DNA from 4 places in the Kitasatospora sp. NPDC101235 genome. Region 2 is predicted to be linked to each of the others. Evidence: riboswitches for the same ligand, from Rfam matches in the RefSeq annotation. Region 2 holds a riboswitch; each other region holds the start of a gene.
The links. Region 2 has a riboswitch for cyclic di-AMP ahead of ACIRRH_RS17130 (peptidoglycan DD-metalloendopeptidase family protein). Riboswitches for the same ligand answer to the same signal wherever they lie in the genome.
Positions count from the first base shown of each region.

Region 1: it holds a riboswitch for cyclic di-AMP, as region 2 does, so the genes downstream of both, ACIRRH_RS25765 (M23 family metallopeptidase) here and ACIRRH_RS17130 (peptidoglycan DD-metalloendopeptidase family protein) in region 2, are expected to answer to the same signal.
Region 3: it holds a riboswitch for cyclic di-AMP, as region 2 does, so the genes downstream of both, ACIRRH_RS03990 (transglycosylase family protein) here and ACIRRH_RS17130 (peptidoglycan DD-metalloendopeptidase family protein) in region 2, are expected to answer to the same signal.
Region 4: it holds a riboswitch for cyclic di-AMP, as region 2 does, so the genes downstream of both, ACIRRH_RS02285 (NlpC/P60 family protein) here and ACIRRH_RS17130 (peptidoglycan DD-metalloendopeptidase family protein) in region 2, are expected to answer to the same signal.

Region 1 is NZ_JBIWNZ010000016.1:175,072-180,010, reverse strand. It holds gene ACIRRH_RS25780 (sensor domain-containing protein) at 1-161, opposite strand, end outside; gene ACIRRH_RS25775 (GNAT family N-acetyltransferase) at 353-946, opposite strand; gene ACIRRH_RS25770 (hypothetical protein) at 989-1,864, shown strand; gene ACIRRH_RS25765 (M23 family metallopeptidase) at 1,928-2,776, opposite strand; cyclic di-AMP (ydaO/yuaA leader) riboswitch at 2,790-2,948, opposite strand; gene ACIRRH_RS25760 (YiaA/YiaB family inner membrane protein) at 3,144-3,434, shown strand; gene ACIRRH_RS25755 (alpha/beta fold hydrolase) at 3,575-4,402, shown strand; gene ACIRRH_RS25750 (TetR/AcrR family transcriptional regulator) at 4,482-4,939, shown strand, end outside.
Region 2 is NZ_JBIWNZ010000009.1:38,290-43,228, reverse strand. It holds gene ACIRRH_RS17145 (IclR family transcriptional regulator) at 1-300, shown strand, start outside; gene ACIRRH_RS17140 (RidA family protein) at 329-757, shown strand; gene ACIRRH_RS17135 (DUF2470 domain-containing protein) at 887-1,606, shown strand; gene ACIRRH_RS17130 (peptidoglycan DD-metalloendopeptidase family protein) at 1,825-2,799, opposite strand; cyclic di-AMP (ydaO/yuaA leader) riboswitch at 2,804-2,939, opposite strand; gene ACIRRH_RS17125 (MFS transporter) at 3,294-4,835, shown strand; gene purB (adenylosuccinate lyase) at 4,843-4,939, opposite strand, start outside.
Region 3 is NZ_JBIWNZ010000002.1:113,853-118,791, reverse strand. It holds gene eno (phosphopyruvate hydratase) at 1-687, opposite strand, end outside; gene ACIRRH_RS03990 (transglycosylase family protein) at 1,010-1,915, opposite strand; cyclic di-AMP (ydaO/yuaA leader) riboswitch at 1,921-2,089, opposite strand; gene ACIRRH_RS03985 (cytochrome P450) at 2,309-3,631, opposite strand; gene ACIRRH_RS03980 (SDR family NAD(P)-dependent oxidoreductase) at 3,910-4,332, shown strand; gene ACIRRH_RS03975 (MazG family protein) at 4,398-4,939, opposite strand, start outside.
Region 4 is NZ_JBIWNZ010000001.1:480,194-485,132, forward strand. It holds gene ACIRRH_RS02275 (NYN domain-containing protein) at 1-1,048, shown strand, start outside; gene ACIRRH_RS02280 (NlpC/P60 family protein) at 1,247-2,284, shown strand; cyclic di-AMP (ydaO/yuaA leader) riboswitch at 2,622-2,775, shown strand; gene ACIRRH_RS02285 (NlpC/P60 family protein) at 2,786-3,910, shown strand; gene ACIRRH_RS02290 (NlpC/P60 family protein) at 4,139-4,939, shown strand, end outside.

The DNA of each region.
Region 1 (4,939 bases), on a different contig from region 2:
CTGAGCGCGTAGCCGACCTCGCGGTAGTAGTACGCCGAGAACGGCGCCCGCCACAGGGCCGGCCGCCGCTCGGTCCGGCGGGCCCGGGCGGGGCGCGGGTCGTCACCGTAACCGCCCGGGACGTCCCACTCCCGGTCCTCCATGCTGCGGCTGCTGCTCATGCTCCCGGCCCCCGGCCCCTCGTACTGTCGGTCGTTCGTCCTGCTGACGGTGTCCAGTCTGACGGACGCGCAGGCCAGGCGTGATCCGGAGGCCTGGCGGATCCGGGGTGGGGTTAACCCCCCTCCGCCGCGATCCCCTCGTTCGGTCCGCCCTGCGTCCGGGCGGCCGCCCCCCGGCCCGTCCGCGGCGTTCAGCGGTCCGGGCCCGGCCTGCGGGCGCCCGGGCCCGGCCACTCGTCGGCGAGCAGCGAGTAGAGGAACGAGTCGGACCAGACGCCGTCCTTGAACCCGTCGTGCCGCAGTCGCCCCTCCAGCCGGAACCCCCGCCCGGTGAGCACCTTGACGGAGGCCTCGTTGGCCACCGCGACCCGGGCGGCCAGCCGGTGCAGGTCCAGGACGTCGAAGGCGAGGCCGCAGAGCAGGCCGACGACCTCGCCCGCGTAGCCGCGGCCCCAGAACTCGCGGGCCAGCACGCACCCGAGGTGGGCGGCCCGGTGCCCGTCGAGGGTGAGCGAGGCCTGCCCGACCGGCGTCGCGTCCTGCGGCTCCTCGGCGTCGGCGAGCCTGGTGACGGCGAGCCGGTAGGTGTCCCGCTCCTCGGCCATCGCCTCCTCCAGGTAGAGCTCGACCTGGTCGGCGCAGGCCTCCCGGCCGCTCGGCCCGAAGGGCAGGTGGCGGGTGACCTCCGGGTCGCCGAACAGCGCGTGCAGCGCGTCCACGTCGCCCTCGGTGTGGTGGTACTCGCGGACGGCCAGTCGCGGGCCGGTGAGTCGTACGGGGACCATGGCTGCCGACCCTATCCCCGCCCGGCGGCTACCGTTCGGACTATGAACGACGAAGACCTGCGGCTCGCCCCGCGCACCAAGGCCGCCGACCTGCTCGCCTGGGCGGCCGAGCAGGGCCGCGCGCCGGTGGCCGAGGGGCCGCTGCGCGCGGTGCTGGCGCTGCTGGAGCTGGGCGAGGGCAGGATGCACGACGGCTGGCCCGAACTGACCTCCGACGCGGTGGAGCACCTGCTGTACGAGCGGCTCCACCTGTACGTCCAACCGGCACCCGAGGAGGACCCGCTCGCCTACGGCGACGCCGTCCGGCTGCTGATCGACCACCAACGGGCGGCCCGGCGGCTCAACGCCAAGCGCCAGGAGCGGCTGCACGCGGAGGCCGAGTGGCAGGGCGAGGTCGCGGCCGGGCTGCTGCGCCGCGCCGACCTGGTGACCTGGCCCCGGCTGTACGCGCTGCTGCTGCACGCGCACGGGGTGGACGTCACGGACGGGGCGGCGGTGCGGGACTGGCTGGCCGGCTTCGGGGAGCTGGCGCAGGAGGAGCGGCTGGCCGCGTACGAGGCGCTGGTGCCGGCCGGCTGGCTGGACGAGCCGGACGAGCAGGGCTGGGGCCCGGGCCGGGTGCTGTCGGTCGGCATGGCCACGGACGGCGCGCGGCGGCTGCTGGAGCAGGGCCTGATGCGGCGCAGCTACCGCAACCTGGCCGAGCTGACCGCGCAGGGGCGGCCGATGCCGGACGAACTGGCCGGGGACTTCGGGCAGTTCGAGGAGGCGGCGGTCGACGCGGCGCTCGACCTGTTCGGCGGGTGGACGGTGCCGGGGCTGCCGCGGCTGCTGGTGACGGAGTTCCCGGAGCTGGCGCCGGAGCCGGGCCCGGAGGAGATCGAGGCGTACCTGGCGCAGCTGCCCGTCGAGGAGTGAGACGCCGCGCAAAGCCCCCGGCCCGGAGCGGGTGCTCCGGGCCGGGGGCTTCGTGCGGGTGCGTCAGGGGTTGAGGCCGCGCTGCTGGAGCCAGGGCTCCGGGTCGACCGGGGCGCCGCCGCCGGGGCGGACCTCCATGTGCAGGTGCGGGCCGGTGACGTTGCCGGTCGCGCCGACCTTGCCGATCTGCTGGCCGGAGGCGACCTTGCCGGAGCCCTTGGTGATCGAGGAGAGGTGGCAGTACCAGATCTCGGTGCCGTCGGGCAGGGTCTCGACGATCCGGTAGCCGTACGAGCCGGCCCAGCCGGCCGAGGTGATGGTGCCCTGGCCGAGCGCGTAGACCGGGGTGCCGGTGTCGGCGGCGAAGTCCAGGCCGGTGTGCAGGTTGGCCCAGTAGCGGGCGCTCTGGCCGTAGTGGGCGGAGAGCCGGTAGTCGTTCACCGGGAGGGTGAGGGCGGCGGCCTTGGCCCGCTCGGCCTCCTCGGCGGCGCGCTTGGCCTCGACCTCCTTGGCGGCGGCCTTGGCCTCCGCCTCCTGCGCGGCCTGGAGCCGGGCGGTCTCCTCGGCGGCGGTGCGCTGGCTGTCGGCCTGGTGCTGGATGCGGGCGGCGAGCGCGAGGCCAGGGTCGGCGGAGAGGGCGACCGGGGTCTCGTCCGGGGCCTCGACGGCGGGGGCGGCGGCCGGGGTCGCCGAGGCGAAGCCGGTGGCGCCCAGGGTGGCGGCGACGGCGGTGACGCCGAGCAGCGGGGAGGCTCCGCGGGTCTGACGCGGCATCCGGTGGCGGTTGGTCTCGGCCTCTGCGCCGAAGGCCTCGGGACCGAAGTCCTCAGGGCCGTCCGCGCCGGGGTGGTCGAGGAGCTGGGTACCGGCTGCGAAGCCGGCCGGGTGTGCCGGGGTGTGCGTCGACGCCACGGGAGGCGCGCTCCTTTCCTTCCTTCGCGCCTACCGGGTTAGCTGACGGGTTCGGAGCAGGAAGGTCTCCTACGGCCGGGCCGGAGCCCCGCCGATTCACCCCAAGGAACGTGGTTCCCCGGCTCCCTGACCTGCCCGGAGGCCGGTCGGCGGGATTAGGCGACGGCGCACGGTGCCGTCTGGGTACGGCGTTGACAACCGTGCTGCGTTATCAAACGTTAATCCTAGGACGCTCCGATTCCAAGCCATCCGTTTGGAGCAGCTCGGTGGAAGGTGATCGGACGTCAACGAACGGCCCCTCATGCACGGCCTCACCTGAGTACCCCTACTCATGTGCGGCCCGGCGGGGCCGCCGCATCCTGACGCCATGAGCGCACCGATGCAGGCCCGCACCACGGCCGCGTACTTCGTCCAGGCCGTCCTCTCCTTCTCCCTGTCGGGCATCGCCCTCGTCGCCGGAATCGTCTACCTGCCGGTCGGCGGATGGACCCGGGCCTTCCTCGGGGTCGGCCTCCTCTACACCGTCACCTCCGCGTTCACGCTGGCGAAGGTGATCCGGGACCGGCAGGAGTCCAGCGAGATGATCACCCGGGTCGACCAGGCCCGACTGGAGAAGCTGCTCAGCGAGCACGACCCGTTCAAGGTCGAGGGGGCCTGACCGGCCCCTTCCCCTTCTCCCGGCCCGCCACCGCGGCCCGTCGCCGACGGTCGCTTGACGGCTAAGGCTATTAGCCTTAGCTTTATGGCTATCGGCAGCACAGCCGATGCCCCGCACCGACGGCCCGAAGGGGACCACCCATGAACGGCACCATCACCCCGAGCACCCGGTACCTGACCGCTCCCGGCGGCCGGATCGCCTTCGACGACACCCGGCAGGGCGACGGCACCCCCGTCGTCCTGCTCCCGGGCATGCTCGACAGCCGGGCCGCGTACCGGCACCTGCGCCCGCTGCTCGTCGCCGCCGGCCACCGGGTCGTCACCATGGACCTGCGGGGCTTCGGCGAATCCTCCGTCACCTGGGACGACTACAGCCCGGCCGCCATCGCCGGCGACGTGCTCGCCCTGCTCGACCACCTCGGCATCGACCGCGCCGTCCTCGCCGGGAACTCGTACACCGGCGCGACCGTCGTCAAGGCCGCCGGGGACGCGCCCGAGCGGGTCGCCGGGATCGTCCTCCTCGACGCCTTCGTCGAGAACCCGCCGCAGGGCGCCCTGATGCGCGGCGTCATGGGCCTGATGGGCGCCGCCCTCGTCCACTGGCCGGCCTCCTGGGGCTTCTACCTGCGCCGGATGGCCTTCCCCGGCGCCAAGCCCGCCGACTTCGACGCGTACGTGGACGGACTGGTCGCCGCGCTGCGCACCCCGGGACGGAAGACCGCCACCCGCGGGTACGTCCACGGCGACTCGGCACCGGTCGGCTGGACGGCCGCGGTGCGGTGCCCGGCGCTGGTGGTCATGGGCAGCAAGGACCCCGACTTCCCGAAGCCGGAGCTCGTGGCCGACCGGCAGGCCGCCGCACTCGGCGCGCGGAAGGCGATGATCGAGGGGTCCGGGCACTACCCGATGGCCGACAACCCCGCGGCCACCGCGGACGCCCTGCTGCCGTTCCTCGCCGAGCTCGGCTGAGCCCCGCCCGCCCCGACCCGCCCGTCCCGCCCGTCCCGCCCGTCCCGCCCGACTCCACCCGTACGGAGAGCCCGAACCCATGCCCCGCGTAGGACTGACCCCCGACCAGGTCGTCGACCACGCCCTCGCCCTCATCGACGAGCAGGGCGCCGAGGCCCTCACCCTGGCCTCCGTCGCCGCCCGGGCCGGGGTCGCCACTCCCTCGCTGTACAAGCACGTCAGCGGCGGCCTCGCCGAACTGCGGCGGCTGATCGCCGTCCGGGTCACCGGGGACCTGGCCGACCGGCTGGCCGAGGCGGCCGTCGGGCGCAGCGGGGACGACGCCGTCGCCGCCGTCCTGCGCGCCTACCACGCGTACGCCACCGAGCACCCGCACCGCTACAACGCCCTCCCCCAGGCCCCGCAGCCCGACGACGACCTGGCCCGCGCGGCCGCCCGGCTCGTCGGGGTGATCATCGCCGTCCTGCGGGAGTACGGCCTCGACGGCTCCGAGGCGATCCACGCCGCCCGCACCGTCCGCTCCCTCGCCCACGGCTT
Region 2 (4,939 bases):
GTGGCCGGGATCGACTTCACCCCGCACACCGAACGCACCCTGACCACCCCCGAGGCGCTGCTCGCCGAGCTGGAGAAGGTCGCCGTCCAGGGCTGGGCACAGGACCACGCCGAGCACGAGGCCTTCATCAACTGTGTGGCCGCGCCCGTCCGGGACGCCAGCGGCCGCGTGGTCGCCGCCGCGTCGATCTCCGTCCCCGACGTGGTCCTGCCCTACGAGCAGGTGCTGGACCTGCTCCCGCAGCTGCTCGCCACCACCCGCGCCGTGTCGGCCGACTGCGGCCGCCCCGACCACAACTGACGAACCGTCGAAGACACCAAGGAGCCCCATGTCCTCCGAGCATCCCCAGGCCGGCGAGAAGGCCGAGATCCGCACCGACGGCGCCCCCGCCCCCGCCTGGATGTTCTCCCAGGGCGTCCGCAAGGGCCCGATCCTCCAGGTCTCCGGCCAGGGCCCGCAGGACCCGGACACCGGCGAGTACCTGCACCACGGCGACGTGAAGGCGCAGACCCGCCGCACCCTGGAGAACGTCAAGGCCATCGTCGAGGCCGGCGGCGCCACCATCGAGGACGTGGTGATGTTCCGCGTCTACCTCACCAAGCGCGCCGACTTCCCCCTGATGAACGAGGTCTACGCCGAGTTCATCGAGGAGAACATCAAGCCCGGCGGCGTGAAGCCGTGCCGCACCACCGTCTTCGTCGAGCTGCCGCAGGAGCCGATGCTGGTCGAGATCGACGCGCAGGCCGTCATCGGCTGACGCACCGCCGCACCGAAGGGCCCGGACGCCACTCGCGCGTCCGGGCCCTTCCGCCCGTCCGGACGCCTGCTTGCCACGCCCCCACCCCCGCATTAGGTTAGGCTCACCTAACTTACTGGAGGTCCGCCCATGAGCCTGCCCACCGGCGACACCGAGGTCCCCGAGCCCACCACCGCCGAACGGACCCACAGCCTGCTCGGCACGACCTCCTCGCTCACCGTCCGCGCCCTGGGCGAGCACCACCACCTGGACACCCCGGTCTCCGTGCACGGCTCCCGGCTGCGGCTGCGCACCGCCCTGGACGATCCGCTCACCGCGGCCGCCGCCGGTGCCACCGACGGCCTCGCCGTCGTCATCGACGTCACCGACGTCTCCCCCGTCGCCGTCCGCGACCGGGTCCGCGCCCGCCTCACCCTGGCCGGCCGGCTGCACCTGGCCCACCTCGCCGACGACGGCCTCGGCGTACACCTGCGGGTGGACGTCGCCCACGCCGTCCTCGCCACCCCGTACGGCACCGGCGCGGTCACCGCCGACGACCTCGCCCTCGCCGCCCCCGACCCGCTGGCCCGGCACGAGGCCGCGCTGCTCACCCACCTCGCCGACGACCACGCCGAGGCGCTCGACGTCCTCACCCGGCTGCTCGACCCGGCCGTGCTCGCCCACGAGCCGGAGGTCCGCCCGCTCGCGCTGGACCGCCACGGCCTGGTGCTGCGCCTGGACCACCCGCACGGCCACCGCGACGTCCGCCTGGTCTTTCCCGAACCGGCCCGGGACACCGACGACTTCGGCCACCGGATGCACGAGCTGCTGGCCGCCGCCCAGCACGGCCTGCCGGTCCACCGGCACTGACTCCCGCTCGAACGAAGCAGCCGGCCCGGCTCCACGAGGAGGTCCTCATGAAGCCGGGCCGGCCTGGGCGTGTCCCGCGCCCATGTCCACTGTGCGGCGATCACCCGGTCGAGCGGTCACCCGACATGACCATCCCGGAGGATCGATTCGCCCCGCAGCAGCGGTGGTTCCTGAAACCTTCGGGGCTCAGGGCCCCGCGAAGTCGGAGTGCCTCGGGCTCAGAGCGCGACGCCGTGCGCGCGCAGGTAGGCGACCGGGTTGATGTCCGAGCCGTACTCCGAGCCGTTGCGGATCTCGAAGTGCAGGTGCGGGCCGGTCACGTTGCCCGTGGCGCCGGAGAGGCCGATCTGCTGGCCGACGGTGACGGCCTGACCGATCTTCACACCGATCGAGGAGAGGTGCGCGTACTCGGCGTAGTGGCCGTCGGCGAGCTTGATCTCGACCTGGTTGCCGTAGGCGCCGCCGTTGCCGGCCTTGACCACGACACCGTTGGCGACGGCGCGCAGCGGGGTGCCGGTGGAGGCGATGAAGTCCTGGCCGGTGTGGTGGCCGGAGGCCCACATCGAACCGGCCACGCCGTAGGCGGTGCCCAGCTTCGGGCTGGCCAGCGGGGCGACGAAGCCGGAGGTGGCCGCGGCGACCGGAGTGGCGGTCACGACCTGGGCCGGGGTGGCGACCTGCAGCTGGGTCTGGAGCTGCGCGGACGGCTTGGCGGCCTCGGTCTTCACCTGGACCTGGGCCTGCGGCGTGGCGGCCTGGGTCGCCGGGGCCGCCGGCTTGGCCGGGGCGGCGGGCTTCGCCGGAGCAGCGTCGGCGGACGGCGCGGCGGCGTGGCCCGGCAGCGCGAGCTGCTGACCCGGGAAGATCAGGTTCGGGTTGGCACCGAGGACCGAGCGGTTCTGCTCGTACAGCGCGTGCCAGCCGCCCTCGACGTTCTTGGCGTCGGCGATCTTGGACAGGGTGTCGCCGCTGACGACGCGGTAGCTCTCCTGCGCGGCCTGGGCGGCCGGATCAGCGGCCTGCTTGGCGTCGGTGGAGGCGGCGGCCTGCGCGACCGGGGCGGCCGGAACGATGTGGGCCTGGGCGCTGACCGCGGTCACGAGCGGGAGGACGAAGGAGACGCCGGTGACGGCGGTGGCGATGCCGATGCGGGCAGCGCGGGGCAGGGCGATACGACGGGCCTGAGCAGGCATGGGGTTTTCCTCTCCGACGCCTGCGAGGTGAGCTGTCGGGTTCGGGCTGGAGTTGCCCGGCCGCATGCGCGGCTTCACCCCGAGCCGGTCCTGGACACCCGCGCCCTGAGGCGCGAACTCCGGTCCGGCGACTTACCTGTGGGTCCCCCACTCCTGCCGTACAGAGTTCGTCTCGAACCACCGGGCAGCGGCAGGACTCGGCGTTCCACCCGGTGGATCCGTCCGGACTGGCCGGGCGGTCGCTGAACTAAAACCCATCCGTTCGGGTGAAGCAATGTCGATCTCTTGAAACGGCAACGATCCCCCCGGACGCGGTGACACTCCGCAGGCCGCACCCCACGGTACGTACACAACCCATTCACCCCCCGCCACTGATCCACGACCCTGCGCCGAGATCCGCGACGCAGCGCACCCGCCCGTTCACGCACCGCCCTCGGCCAACACACCCACCGGTGACCCTTGTCACGTGCGCCCCCGCAGCGCAGGATTCGCCCGTGGCCACCTCCGAGGCCGGCACCCTGCGCCTGGGCACCGCGCAGGGACGCTGGGTACTACTGGCGACGGTGCTCGGCTCCAGCATGGCGATGCTCGACGGCACCGTGGTGAACGTCGCCCTGCCCCGGATCGGCGCCGACCTCGGCGCCTCCCTGGCGTCCCTGCAATGGACGCTGAACGCCTATCTGCTCACCCTGGCGGGCCTGATCCTGCTCGGCGGCGCGCTCGGCGACCGGTACGGGCGGCGCAAGGTCTTCCTGATCGGCGTGGTCTGGTTCGCCGTCGCCTCCGCGGCCTGCGCCGTCGCACCGGACATCCACGTGCTGATCGCCGCCCGCGCCGTCCAGGGCATCGGCGGGGCACTGCTCACCCCCGGCTCGCTCGCCATGCTCCAGGCGGTCTTCCACCCTGACGACCGCTCGACGGCGGTCGGCCTCTGGTCCGGCTTCGGCGGGGTGTCGGCCGCGGTCGGCCCCTTCCTCGGCGGCTGGCTGGTGGACGGTCCCGGCTGGCGCTGGATCTTCCTGCTGAACCTGCCGCTCGCCGCCGCCGTCATCGCGGTCACCACCCGCTCGGTGCCGGAGAGCCGGGACAAGGACGCCTCCGGCCGCTTCGACGTGCTCGGTGCCGTGCTCGCCGCCCTCGCCCTCGGCGCGATCACCTACGCACTGACCGCGGCCGGCGAGGGCCTGTCCCCCGCCGTCTGGGTCAGCGGGGTGATCGGGGTGGCGCTCGGCGTCGCCTTCGTGGCCGTCGAGCGCCGCGCGCCCGAGCCGATGCTGCCGCTCGGGCTGTTCTCCTCACGGCTGTTCACCGCGGTGAACCTGGTCACCCTGTGCGTGTACGCGGCGTTCAGCGGCGTCTTCTTCCTGCTGGTGGTGCAGCTCCAGATCGTGTCCGGGTTCTCACCGCTGGTCTCGGGCTTCGCGCTGGTGCCGATCACCGTGCTGATGCTGCTGCTGTCCGCGCGCGCCGGACGACTCGGCAAACGGATCGGCCCGCGCATCCCGCTCACCGTCGGTCCCGTGCTGTGCGCCGCCGGGGTCCTGCTGATGCTGCGCATCGGCCCCGACTCCTCGTACTGGGTGGACGTGCTGCCCGCCGTCACGGTGCTGGGCTGCGGAATGACCCTGCTGGTCGCACCGCTGACGGCGACCGTGCTGGCCGCCGTCGAGGTCCGGCACGCGGGCATCGCCAGCGGGGTCAACAACGCCGCCGCCCGCGCGGCCGGCCTGCTCGCGGTGGCCGCCCTGCCGACGCTGGCCGGGCTGAGCGGCGACGCCTACCGGGTGCCCGCCTCGGTCGACTCCGCCTTCCACACCGCGATGCTGATCTGCGCGGGCCTGCTGGTCGCCGGCGGGCTGATCGCCTTCGCGACCGTACGGGGCAATGTGCTCGCCCCCGAGGAGCAAGCGGTGGCCGAGCCGAACTGCGACTGGCCGTGCGGCACCACCACCCCGCCGTTCGACCCGGGCCACGTCCCCACGACGCGCGAGGGCCCCGCCACCGGTCCGGCGGCAGGGCCCACGACTCAGAACTGACCAGACGTCAGAGAATGTCGGCAGGCGCGTACTTGGCGGCCTCCGGGTAGGCGGCCGCGACGGCCTCCACCTGGCGGACCACCTCGGCGACCTGGGCACCGGCC
Region 3 (4,939 bases), on a different contig from region 2:
GGCCTTCTGGATGGCCTCGACGATGAGGTCCAGGGCCTCGCGGTTGGAGTCCAGGTTCGGGGCGAAGCCGCCCTCGTCGCCCAGACCGGTGGACAGGCCGCGCTCCTTCAGCACGCCCTTGAGCGTGTGGTAGACCTCGACGCCCCAGCGGACGGCCTCGGAGAAGGACTCCGCGCCGATCGGGGCGATCATGAACTCCTGGATGTCGACGTTGGAGTCCGCGTGCGAACCGCCGTTGAGGATGTTCATCATCGGGACCGGCAGGACGTGCGCGTTCGGGCCGCCCAGGTAGCGGAACAGCGGCAGGTCGCTGGCCTCGGAGGCGGCGTGCGCGACGGCCAGCGAGACGCCCAGGATGGCGTTGGCGCCGAGCGAGGACTTGTCCGGGGTGGCGTCCAGGTCCAGCATGGCCTGGTCGATCAGGCGCTGCTCGGTGGCGTCGTAGCCGACCAGCTCCGGGCCGATCTGCTCGATGACGGCCAGGACGGCCTTCTCGACGCCCTTGCCGAAGTAGCGGTTCTTGTCGCCGTCACGCAGCTCCAGCGCCTCGAAGGCACCGGTGGAGGCACCCGACGGGACAGCGGCACGACCCGTGCTGCCGTCGTCGAGGCCGACCTCGACCTCGACCGTGGGGTTGCCGCGCGAGTCGAGGATCTCACGGGCTACGACGACATCGATGGACGGCACGAGGCATCTCCTTGCGGAAGCAGGGTCCGGTCTGACGGTGGTGCTGTCAGCAGGACGATTGCGGAGTCGTTACGACCAGAGCCTAACCGCCCGGGCTCCCGGGGCCACGCCGACCTCGGTCCCGTCTCAGCGTGTGGCCCCACTACCCACCGGTAGTTCACCTGCTTGCCCCAGCTTGTCCCACCGGAGCGGGCGAATGCGGACGAAGGGGACCGGTAGGACCGAGGCCCCTTCGGATGCCGGGACGGAACACGCGACGGCGTCGGCGCCGGACATGACGGACCGGCGCCGGGCACCACGGCCCGGCGCCGGCCGCGACGGCTCAGCCGAGGTGCAGCACCTGGCCGGGCAGGATCAGGTTCGGGTCGCCGCCGACGGTGGCGTGGTTCTGCTCGTACAGCGCGTTCCAGCCGCCGGACACGCCCTGGGCGGCGGCGATGGTCGACAGGGTGTCACCCGCGCGGACCGTGTAGTCGTGGCCGGTGGCCTGCGGGGCGTACTGCGCGGCCTGCGGGGCGTACTGCGGCTGGGCGGCGGCCTGGCCGGCGTACTGCTGGTAGACGCTCTGGTGGCTGGTCCAGTACCAGGCGCCGTTGTTCTGGTACCAGTACACCTTGGCGTCGGCGTCCCAGCCGGCCTTGCCGGAGAAGCCCGGGGTCTGCGGCTGCGCCTGCTGCTGCGGGGCGGCCTGCTGGACCGGCTGCGCGGCGGGCTTCTGCGCCGGCTTCTGGGCGGCCTGCTTCTGCGCGACCGGCTTCTCGGCCGGCTTGGCGGCGGGCTTCGGGGTCTGCTGCTTGGGGGCGGACTGCGCCTTGGCGTCCGAGGAGGTGTCGACCGCGGCCGGGGCACCGCCCTTGGCCAGACCGGCCTTCTGGGAGCAGACCGGCCAGGCCCCCGGACCCTGCGAGGCCAGCACCTTCTCGGCGACCGAGATCTGCTGGGCCTTGCTGGCCTGGTTGGCCTGCGGCGCGTAGGCGGTGCCGCCGTACGCCTTCCAGGTGCTGGAGGTGAACTGGAGGCCGCCGTAGAAGCCGTTGCCGGTGTTGATGCTCCAGTTGCCGCCGCTCTCGCACTGGGCGACGGAGTCCCAGGTGGAGGCCGGGGCGGCGGAGGCGCCGGTGGCGGTGAGGAGCGGCATCGCGAGTCCGACGCCGGCCACACCGGCGACGGCGATGGCCTTCTCGGCCTGGGTGCGACGACGGTGACGGCCAGTTCCAACGAACAGCATGAAGAGGTCCCTCTCCGCACGCCTGCGAGGTGAGCTGTCGGGTTCGGACCGGGAGGTGGCCCGGCCGCCGTACGCGGAGACGATTCCGCTCGGGCGGCTTCACCCCAAGCCGTGGGGAGACGGCAACAAACCTGGTTCCCCCGCCCCTGCCCAGGGTTCTGGTCGGTTTCCCGTGGCGCGGCGGGCAGGATTCGGCGTTCCGCGCACGAGGTCCGCAGCTGCGAACTCCAGGGAGAGTAGACAGATCATCAGACCAATCACAAGCTCATATCGTCGATATCACATGAAAATTACGGCCCGTGTCCGATCGCCTACCACCGGCGGCGTTATGTCCGGATTGATGGGCGTTCACACCCTCGCCGGCAGGCGATCGGTGACGTCCGTCGCGTGACCTCAGCGCGAGGGCGCGGACGGGGTATGCGCAGGCGTGTGCGGGGAGCGGCTCTCCGGGCTGAATTCCACCGGGAGTTCGCGCAGCCCACGCATGATCAGACCGCCGCGCCAGCGCAGATTCTCCGGGCTTTCCGCGAGCCGCAGATCGGGCAGCCGGGAAAGCAGCGTGGCCAGCGCGGCGCGCCCTTCCATCCGGGCCAGCGGGGCGCCGATGCAGTAGTGGATGCCGTGCCCGAACCCCAGGTGGGGGTTGTCGGCCCGGGCCAGGTCCAGGGTGTTCTCGTCCGCGAACCGGGCCGGGTCGCGGTCCGCCGCGGCCAGCACCACCAGCACCGGGTCGCCGACCGGGATGTCCACCCCGCCGATGGTCAGCGGCCGGGTCGCGAACCGCCAGGTCGCCAGCTCCACCGGCCCGTCGTAGCGCAGGAGTTCCTCGATCCCGGTCTCCAGCAGCGCGGTCTCCCCGCGCGCCACCGACTCCTGCAGCAACCGGCGCTGCTCCGGATTGCGCAGCAGCGCGTAGGTGCCGTTGCCGATCAGGTTGATGGTGGTTTCGAACCCCGCGAAGATCAACACGAAGCACATGGCGGCGGCCTCGTTCTCCGTCAGGTGCTCGCCGTGGTCGCTGGCCCGGATCAGGCCGGAGATCAGGTCGTCACCGAGGTCCGCCCGCTTGCGGTGGATGAGGTCCACCAGGTAGGCGCGGATGCGCTTGACCGCCCGGCCCACCCCACCGCGCTGCCCACCGTGGTGGCGGATCATCATGCCCGCCCAGTCACGCAGATCGTCCTGGTCCTCGGCCGGCACGCCCAGCATGTCGCAGATCGCGTAGATGGGGAGCGGGAAGGCGAACTCGTGGATCAGGTCCGCCGAACCGCGCTGCGCGAAGCCGTCGATCAGCCGGTCGGTGAGCTGCTGCACCCGCGGCTCGAACTCGGCCACCCGGCGCGGGGTGAACGCCTTCGACACCAGTCGGCGCAGCCGGGTGTGGTCCGGCGGGTCGATGTTCAGCAGGTGGGTCATCAGGTCCGCCTGCCGCTCCCCCGGGATGCCCACCCGGCCGGTGCGGTGCGCCTGCCCGCTGTGGTGCGCCGGGTTCTTCGACAGCCGGCTGTCCGCGAGCGCCTGCCGGGCGTCCGCGTACCGGGTCACCAGCCAGGCGTCGACGCCGCTCGGCAGCGTGGTGCGGTGCACCGGGGCGTGCTCGCGCAGCCAGGCGTAGGCGGGGTACGGGTCGGCGGCGAACTCCCAGGTGAACAGCTGCGGGGCGGTGGCGTCGGAGGTCGCGGCGGCGGGACGGGCGGGGTCGGGCTGAGCAGGCATGGACCGACCGTATCCGGTGCGACGGGCCCGCCCTCCCTCCGGCGGGCCGCCGCTCCCCCGCCCGCGGATCGCGTCCGGCGCGCCAACACTCCGTGGCCCGTCCATGGACGGGCCGTGGACAGCCCGTGGACAGCTCTTGGCCGACTCTTGGCCGCGGGGCGGGCGTGAGCCTGGTCACCTGAGGGGTAATCCCTGTTGCGGAGGGTCAGGACGTGCCTACGATCCTCCGCAGTACGCGTGGGCGCCGGTGCGGTGTCGTCCACAGGGAGGAGCAGGCCATGCGGGTCAGCGGGTCAGTCGTCGTCATCGCGGTCCTCGACGGCGGGTCGGGCGCGGGCCTCGCCCGTCGGTTCGCCGCGGCCGGCGCCACCGGAATGCTGATCGCCGACCAGCACGTCGGCATCGCCGAGGACCTCGCCTCCGAGCTCGACCGGCCCGGCTGCCCCGTCGTCGGCGTCTGCGGCGACATCCGCCGCCCCAGCGACGTCGCCGCCCTCGTGGACACCGCCGAGAAGCACCTCGGACCGATCGACCTGTTCGCCGTGGCCGGCCCGGACGGCGAACGGATCGTCTCGCTGGCCGAGCTGCCCGACCACCTCGACCTGGAGCGCCTCGCCGAACTCGTCGTCCTCGTCGGCGAGGCCATCGGCGAACTCGTCCCGCCGCAGCGGCGCCCCGAGCCCGCCGCCAAGGCGGCCTGAGGCCCGTCACTCCAGGCCCGGGCCGTCACCCCGAGCCCGGGCCCGTCACTCCGAGCCGGGGCCCGTCACTCCGGCTTGAGGCCCTCGGCCGCGCGCACCGCGTCCCGGTAACCGCGCGCGGCCGACCGCAGTGCCGCGTCCACGTCCACCCCGGCGTCGTGCGCCCGCTGCGCCACCGCGAGCAGCAGCCGGCCCGCCGAGTCGGCGGTCAGCTCGGCCGGCAGCTCGTACGGCTCGTCCGGCACCCCCGTGAAGCCCGCCCGGCGCACCCGGGACACCAGCTTCGCCGCGTACGCCAACGAGGGCAGCCCGGCCGGCACCCCGTCCAGCACCGACTCGCGGTCCGCCTTCTCGGCCGCCTTCAGCTGCTCCCAGTTCGCCTCCACCTCGGCGGCGCCCCCGGCCTCGACGTCCCCGAACACGTGCGGGTGCCGGTACATCAGCTTCTCGACGATGTCCCCGGCCACGTCGTCGATGGTGAACGGCTCGGCCGGGTGCTCCTCGGCGATCCGGGAGTGGAAGAACACCTGCAGCAGGACGTCACCCAGCTCCTCGCGCAGCGTCTCCCGGTCCCCCTCCTCGATCGCCTCGACCAGCTCGTACGCCT
Region 4 (4,939 bases), on a different contig from region 2:
CGTCCCGGGCGCGGCCGATCCGATGGACGTCGCGGCCGCCGCCTACCTGGTGCGTTCGCCGGGCTGGAGCCGGCTGGTGGCCGAGGTCGGCGAGGAGGCCGAGCGGGCCGGAGCCGAGGACGCGGCCGCGGAGGCGGCCCGGCTGGTGGAGAAGCTGCAGGCCGAGCTGGCCGAGGTGCGGGCCTCCGCGCGGGCGGACCTGGACCGGCAGCGGGCCGAGTCCGACGGCGTCCGCAAGGAGGCGGAGTCGCTGCGCAAGAAGGTGCGGTCGCTGGAGAGCGACACCCGCCGGGCGCAGGCCGAGACCCGCCGGGTGGCCGGCGAGCTGGAGGCCGTGAAGGCGCAGGCCGCGGCCGAGCGCGGCGCGGCCGAGACCGAGGCGCGCAGGCTCAGGCACCGGGTCTCCGAACTGGAGAACGCGGTCGAGCAGGGCCGCCGGTCGGCCCGCGAGGGGCGCAGCGTCGAGGACATGCGGCTGCGGCTGCTGCTGGACGCCGTGCTGCAGTCGGCCCAGGGACTCCAGCGGGAGCTGGCGCTGCCGGTCTCCCAGATCCGCCCGGCGGACCTGGTGGAGGCGGTGGTGCCGGGGGCGGCCTCCCCGCACGACGTGGCCCGGCGCGGGCTGGCCGAGGACGATCCGGCGCTGTTGGACCAGCTGCTGGCGATTCCTCAGGTGCACCTGGTGGTGGACGGCTACAACGTGACCAAGACCGGTTATCCGACGCTGCCGCTGGAGCAGCAGCGTATACGGCTGCTGGGCGGGCTGGCGATGCTGGCCCAGCGCACCCAGGCGGAGGTCACCTGTGTGTTCGACGGGCAGGACCTGGACGTCCCGGTGATCATGGCGCCGCCGCGCGGGGTCCGGGTGCGGTTCAGCCGGACCGGGGAGACGGCCGACGAGCTGATCCGCCGCCTGGTGCGGGCCGAGCCGCAGGGCCGCCCGGTGGTGGTGGTGTCCACCGACCGGGAGGTCGCGGAGGGCGTGCGGAAGGCGGGCGCGCGCCCCGTGGCGTCGGTGCTGCTGCTGAACCGGCTGGCCCGGCCCTGATCCCACCGGGCCGCATGATGCCTGGTCAGGAGCGGTTCCGAGGCGGTGCGCGGCTTCCGTGAAGTCGGTGTGGAAAGCGGAGTTCACGCCTTCGGGGGAGTGGCAAAACGGATAGATCTTCACTAGGGTCTGGCGTCAAACCTATTTTCTGGAACCTCATCCCATCGGGTGAGTCCGATGAAAGAAGGAGCCGGTCCCTTGGCCTCCCACCGCCGTCCCAAGCAGCCGAGCCGCGCGCGGATCTCCGTGCTCACCGCTGCTGCTGCGACTGCGGTCGCCCTCTCCGCCCAGGTGGCCGCGCACGCTGCGCCGCAGCCGAACAAATCGGACGTCAAGGCGCAGATCGACCAGCTCCAGGAGGAGCAGGAGCAGGCGGCGGAGAAGTACAACGGAGCCAAGGAGCGGGCCGACCAGCTGCGCAAGCAGGCCGACCAGCTGCAGGACCAGGTGGCCCGCAGCCAGGAGCAGATGACCCAGCTCCAGGGCGGCCTCGCCGAGGTGGCGGGCGAGCAGTACCGCACCGGCGGCATCGACCCGTCCGTCCAGCTGATGCTCTCCTCCGACCCGTCCGGCTACCTGGAGAAGGCCTCCACCGTCCAGCAGGCCAGCACCAGCCAGGCCGAGGCGCTCAAGGGGCTGCTGGACCAGCAGCGCCGGCTGGACCAGGAGAAGACCGAGGCGGCCGCCGTGCTCGCCTCGCTGGACACCACCACCAAGGACCTGAACCAGGCCAAGGCGGACGTCAACACCAAGCTGAAGGCCGCCCAGGACCTGCTGAACTCGCTGAGCGCCGCCGACCGCGCCGCGCTGCGGGCCCAGCAGGCGCAGGACGACCGCGCCTCGCGCGGCAGCGACCGGGTCGACCTCAGCAGTCTGCCGCCGGCCAGCGGCTACGCGGCCGTGGCGATGGCCAAGGCGATGAGCAAGCAGGGTTCGCCGTACGTGTGGGGCGCCACCGGGTCGACCACCTTCGACTGCTCGGGCCTGATGGTCTGGGCGTACGGGCAGGCCGGCGTCTCGCTGCCACGCACCTCGCAGGAGCAGGGCCACTACGGCACCCGGGTGCCCTCGCTGGACCAGGCCCAGCCGGGCGACCTGGTGATCTACGGCAACGACATGCACCACGTCGGGATGTACATCGGCAACGGCATGGTGGTCCACGCGCCGCACACCGGTGACGTGGTGAAGGTGATGAAGGCCGACGCGATGTCGATCAACACCATCCGCCGGGTCTGACGGCCCGACACTCCCGAGGGGCTCCTCCCGGGCCTGTGAAAAGCGCCACCTCCGTGCGGGGGTGGCGTTCGGGTTTCCGGCCCCTTCGCGGCCGCATGCTGAGAACCGATCAGCCTTGCGTGTGCCACTGGTCACCATCGGTCATTTTCACAAAGGAACTTGGGTAATCTTCCGTCTTTTTTCTGACAAGGATTTGAACGGATCACGGTTCAGTTACTAGGGTCGTGCCCCGAACCACCGCACTGTCGATCGCCCAGCCAGGGTGGCGGCGGTGGTTACCGCCGAGTTCGCGAGGCAGCGGGGCAGGTCGAAGCGACTGCCCGACAGGGGAGCCCAGTGGTTGGGGGCGCTGTGGAGCGGAGCCGGGGAACCACGTTCCTCCGGGGTGAATCGGCGCCAGGTCGGCCGGTGGAACGGCCGTGAGGCGTCGTAGGGCATGCTTCCGGCCCGAACCCGTCAGCTCACCCGGTAGGCGGACGTAGGAAGAAGGAGTCCGCCTTCGTGGCGTCCCATCGTCGTCCCAAGCCCGCCGGTCGCGCCCGCGTCTCGATCCTGACCGGTGTCGCCGCCGCCGCCGTCGCCCTCTCCGCGCAGTCCGGCGCCCACGCCGACCCGCAGCCGACCAAGGAACAGGTCAAGGAGCAGGTCGACCAGCTCAACGAGCAGGCCGAGGTCGCGACCGAGAACTACAACGCCGCCCAGGCCAAGCAGCAGGAGCTGGAGAAGCAGGTCTCCGGCCTGCAGGACCAGGTGGCCCGTCAGCAGGCCCAGGTCACCGAGCTCCAGGGCGGCCTGGCCGAGATCGCCGGCGAGCAGTACCGCAACGGGGGCATATCCCCGACCGTCCAGCTGATGTTCTCCTCCAGCCCGGACAACTTCCTCAGCCAGGCCGGCACGCTGAACCAGGCCGGCAGCACCCAGAAGGGTCAGCTGAAGGAGCTCCAGGAGCAGCAGCGCAAGCTCGACCAGGACCGCAACGAGGCCCAGGGCAAGCTCGCCGAGCTGGAGTCGACCACCCAGCAGCTGAAGGCCTCCAAGGAGGAGGTCCAGGGCAAGCTGAAGGCGGCCCAGGACCTGCTCAACACGCTGACCGACCAGGAGCGCCGGGCGCTCCAGCAGGCCGAGGAGAAGGCCGCCGTCGAGGCCCAGCAGAAGGCGGAGTCCGCGAAGCTCGACGCCGCCAAGGCCGCCGCCGACCGCGCCTCGCGCGACAACAGCCGCGGCGACCTCGCGAGCGGCACGACCACCGCTCCGGTGAAGGTGGCCGCCGGCAGCTCGCGCGGTGCCGCCGCGCTCTCGGCCGCCGCGTCCAAGGTCGGCAGCCCGTACGTCTGGGGTGCCACCGGCCCGGGCTCCTTCGACTGCTCCGGCCTGATGGTCTGGGCGTTCAACCAGGCCGGCGTGTCGCTGCCGCGCACCTCGCAGGCGCAGGCCTCGGCCGGCACCCGGATCGGTTCGGACATCTCCCAGGCCCAGCCCGGCGACCTGCTGATCTTCTACAGCGACGCCCACCACGTCGGCATCTACGCGGGCAACGGCCAGGTGCTGCACGCGCCCAAGCCGGGTGCGTCGGTGCGCTACGAGGCGGTCACCAACATGCCGCTGGCCTCCATCGTGCGGGTCTGATCCCCGCACGGACGCTTCCAGGCCCGGTCTTCCCCAGGGAAGGCCGGGCCTGCGGCTTTTCCGGCAGGGTCGATCTGATGTCCGATTAGAGGTCGAATATTCGGGTTGGGAGGGGTTTGGACTCGCTTGCCCGAACTCGCTAACGTCTGCCACCGGACTCCCGCTCGACGGCCGCCCGTCGTGGTGCGGCGGCGGGGGTCGCACCGCAGGATTGGAGCCGCTGCCGCCATGCCCGTGCACCGCCGTTCCCAACTGCTCACCCGGGCGCTGGTGCTGACCGCGGCCGCCGCCACCGCGCTGGGCGTGGCCGCCGGAGGCAGCGCCCAGGCCGCCCCCGGCAGCCCGGACCCGTCCGACCGTCAGGACGTCACGGCACAGGTGGAACAGCTGTACGACGAGGCCGAGCAGGCGTCCGAGAAGGCCAACGCGGCGCAGGAGGCCCAGCGGCGGCTCCAGGGCGAGACCACGATCCTCCAGGGCGAGATCGCCGTCGCCCAGAACCAGCTCAACGAGCTGCGCGGCGATCTGGCGACGGTGGCCGGGGCCGAGTACCGCGGCGGCGGGATGACCCAGACCGCCCAGCTGATCCTCTCGCCCGACCCGGAGGGCTACCTGGCCCGCGCCCGCACCCTGGGCCAGGCCGCCGTGCGCCAGCAGGAGACCCTGCACGAGCTGGTCACCCGGCAGCGCCGGCTCGACCAGCGCCGCGCCGAGGCGGCCGGCAAGCTCGCCGAGCTCGACCGGACCCGCCGCTCGCTCGCCGACAGCAAACAGCAGGTCCAGCAGCGGCTGGCCAAGGCGCAGAAGCTGTTGAACGGCCTGGACGCCACCGAGCGGGCCCGGATGACGGCCCAGGACGCCCGGGACGCCGAGCAGCGCGCCACCCGGGGCACCGACCGGCTGGACCTCGGCACCGCCCCGCCCGCCTCCGAGCGCGGGGCCGCCGCGCTGGCGGCCGCGGTGCGGATGATCGGCTCCCCGTACGTCTACGGGGCCACCGGGCCGCACGCGTTCGACTGCTCCGGTCTG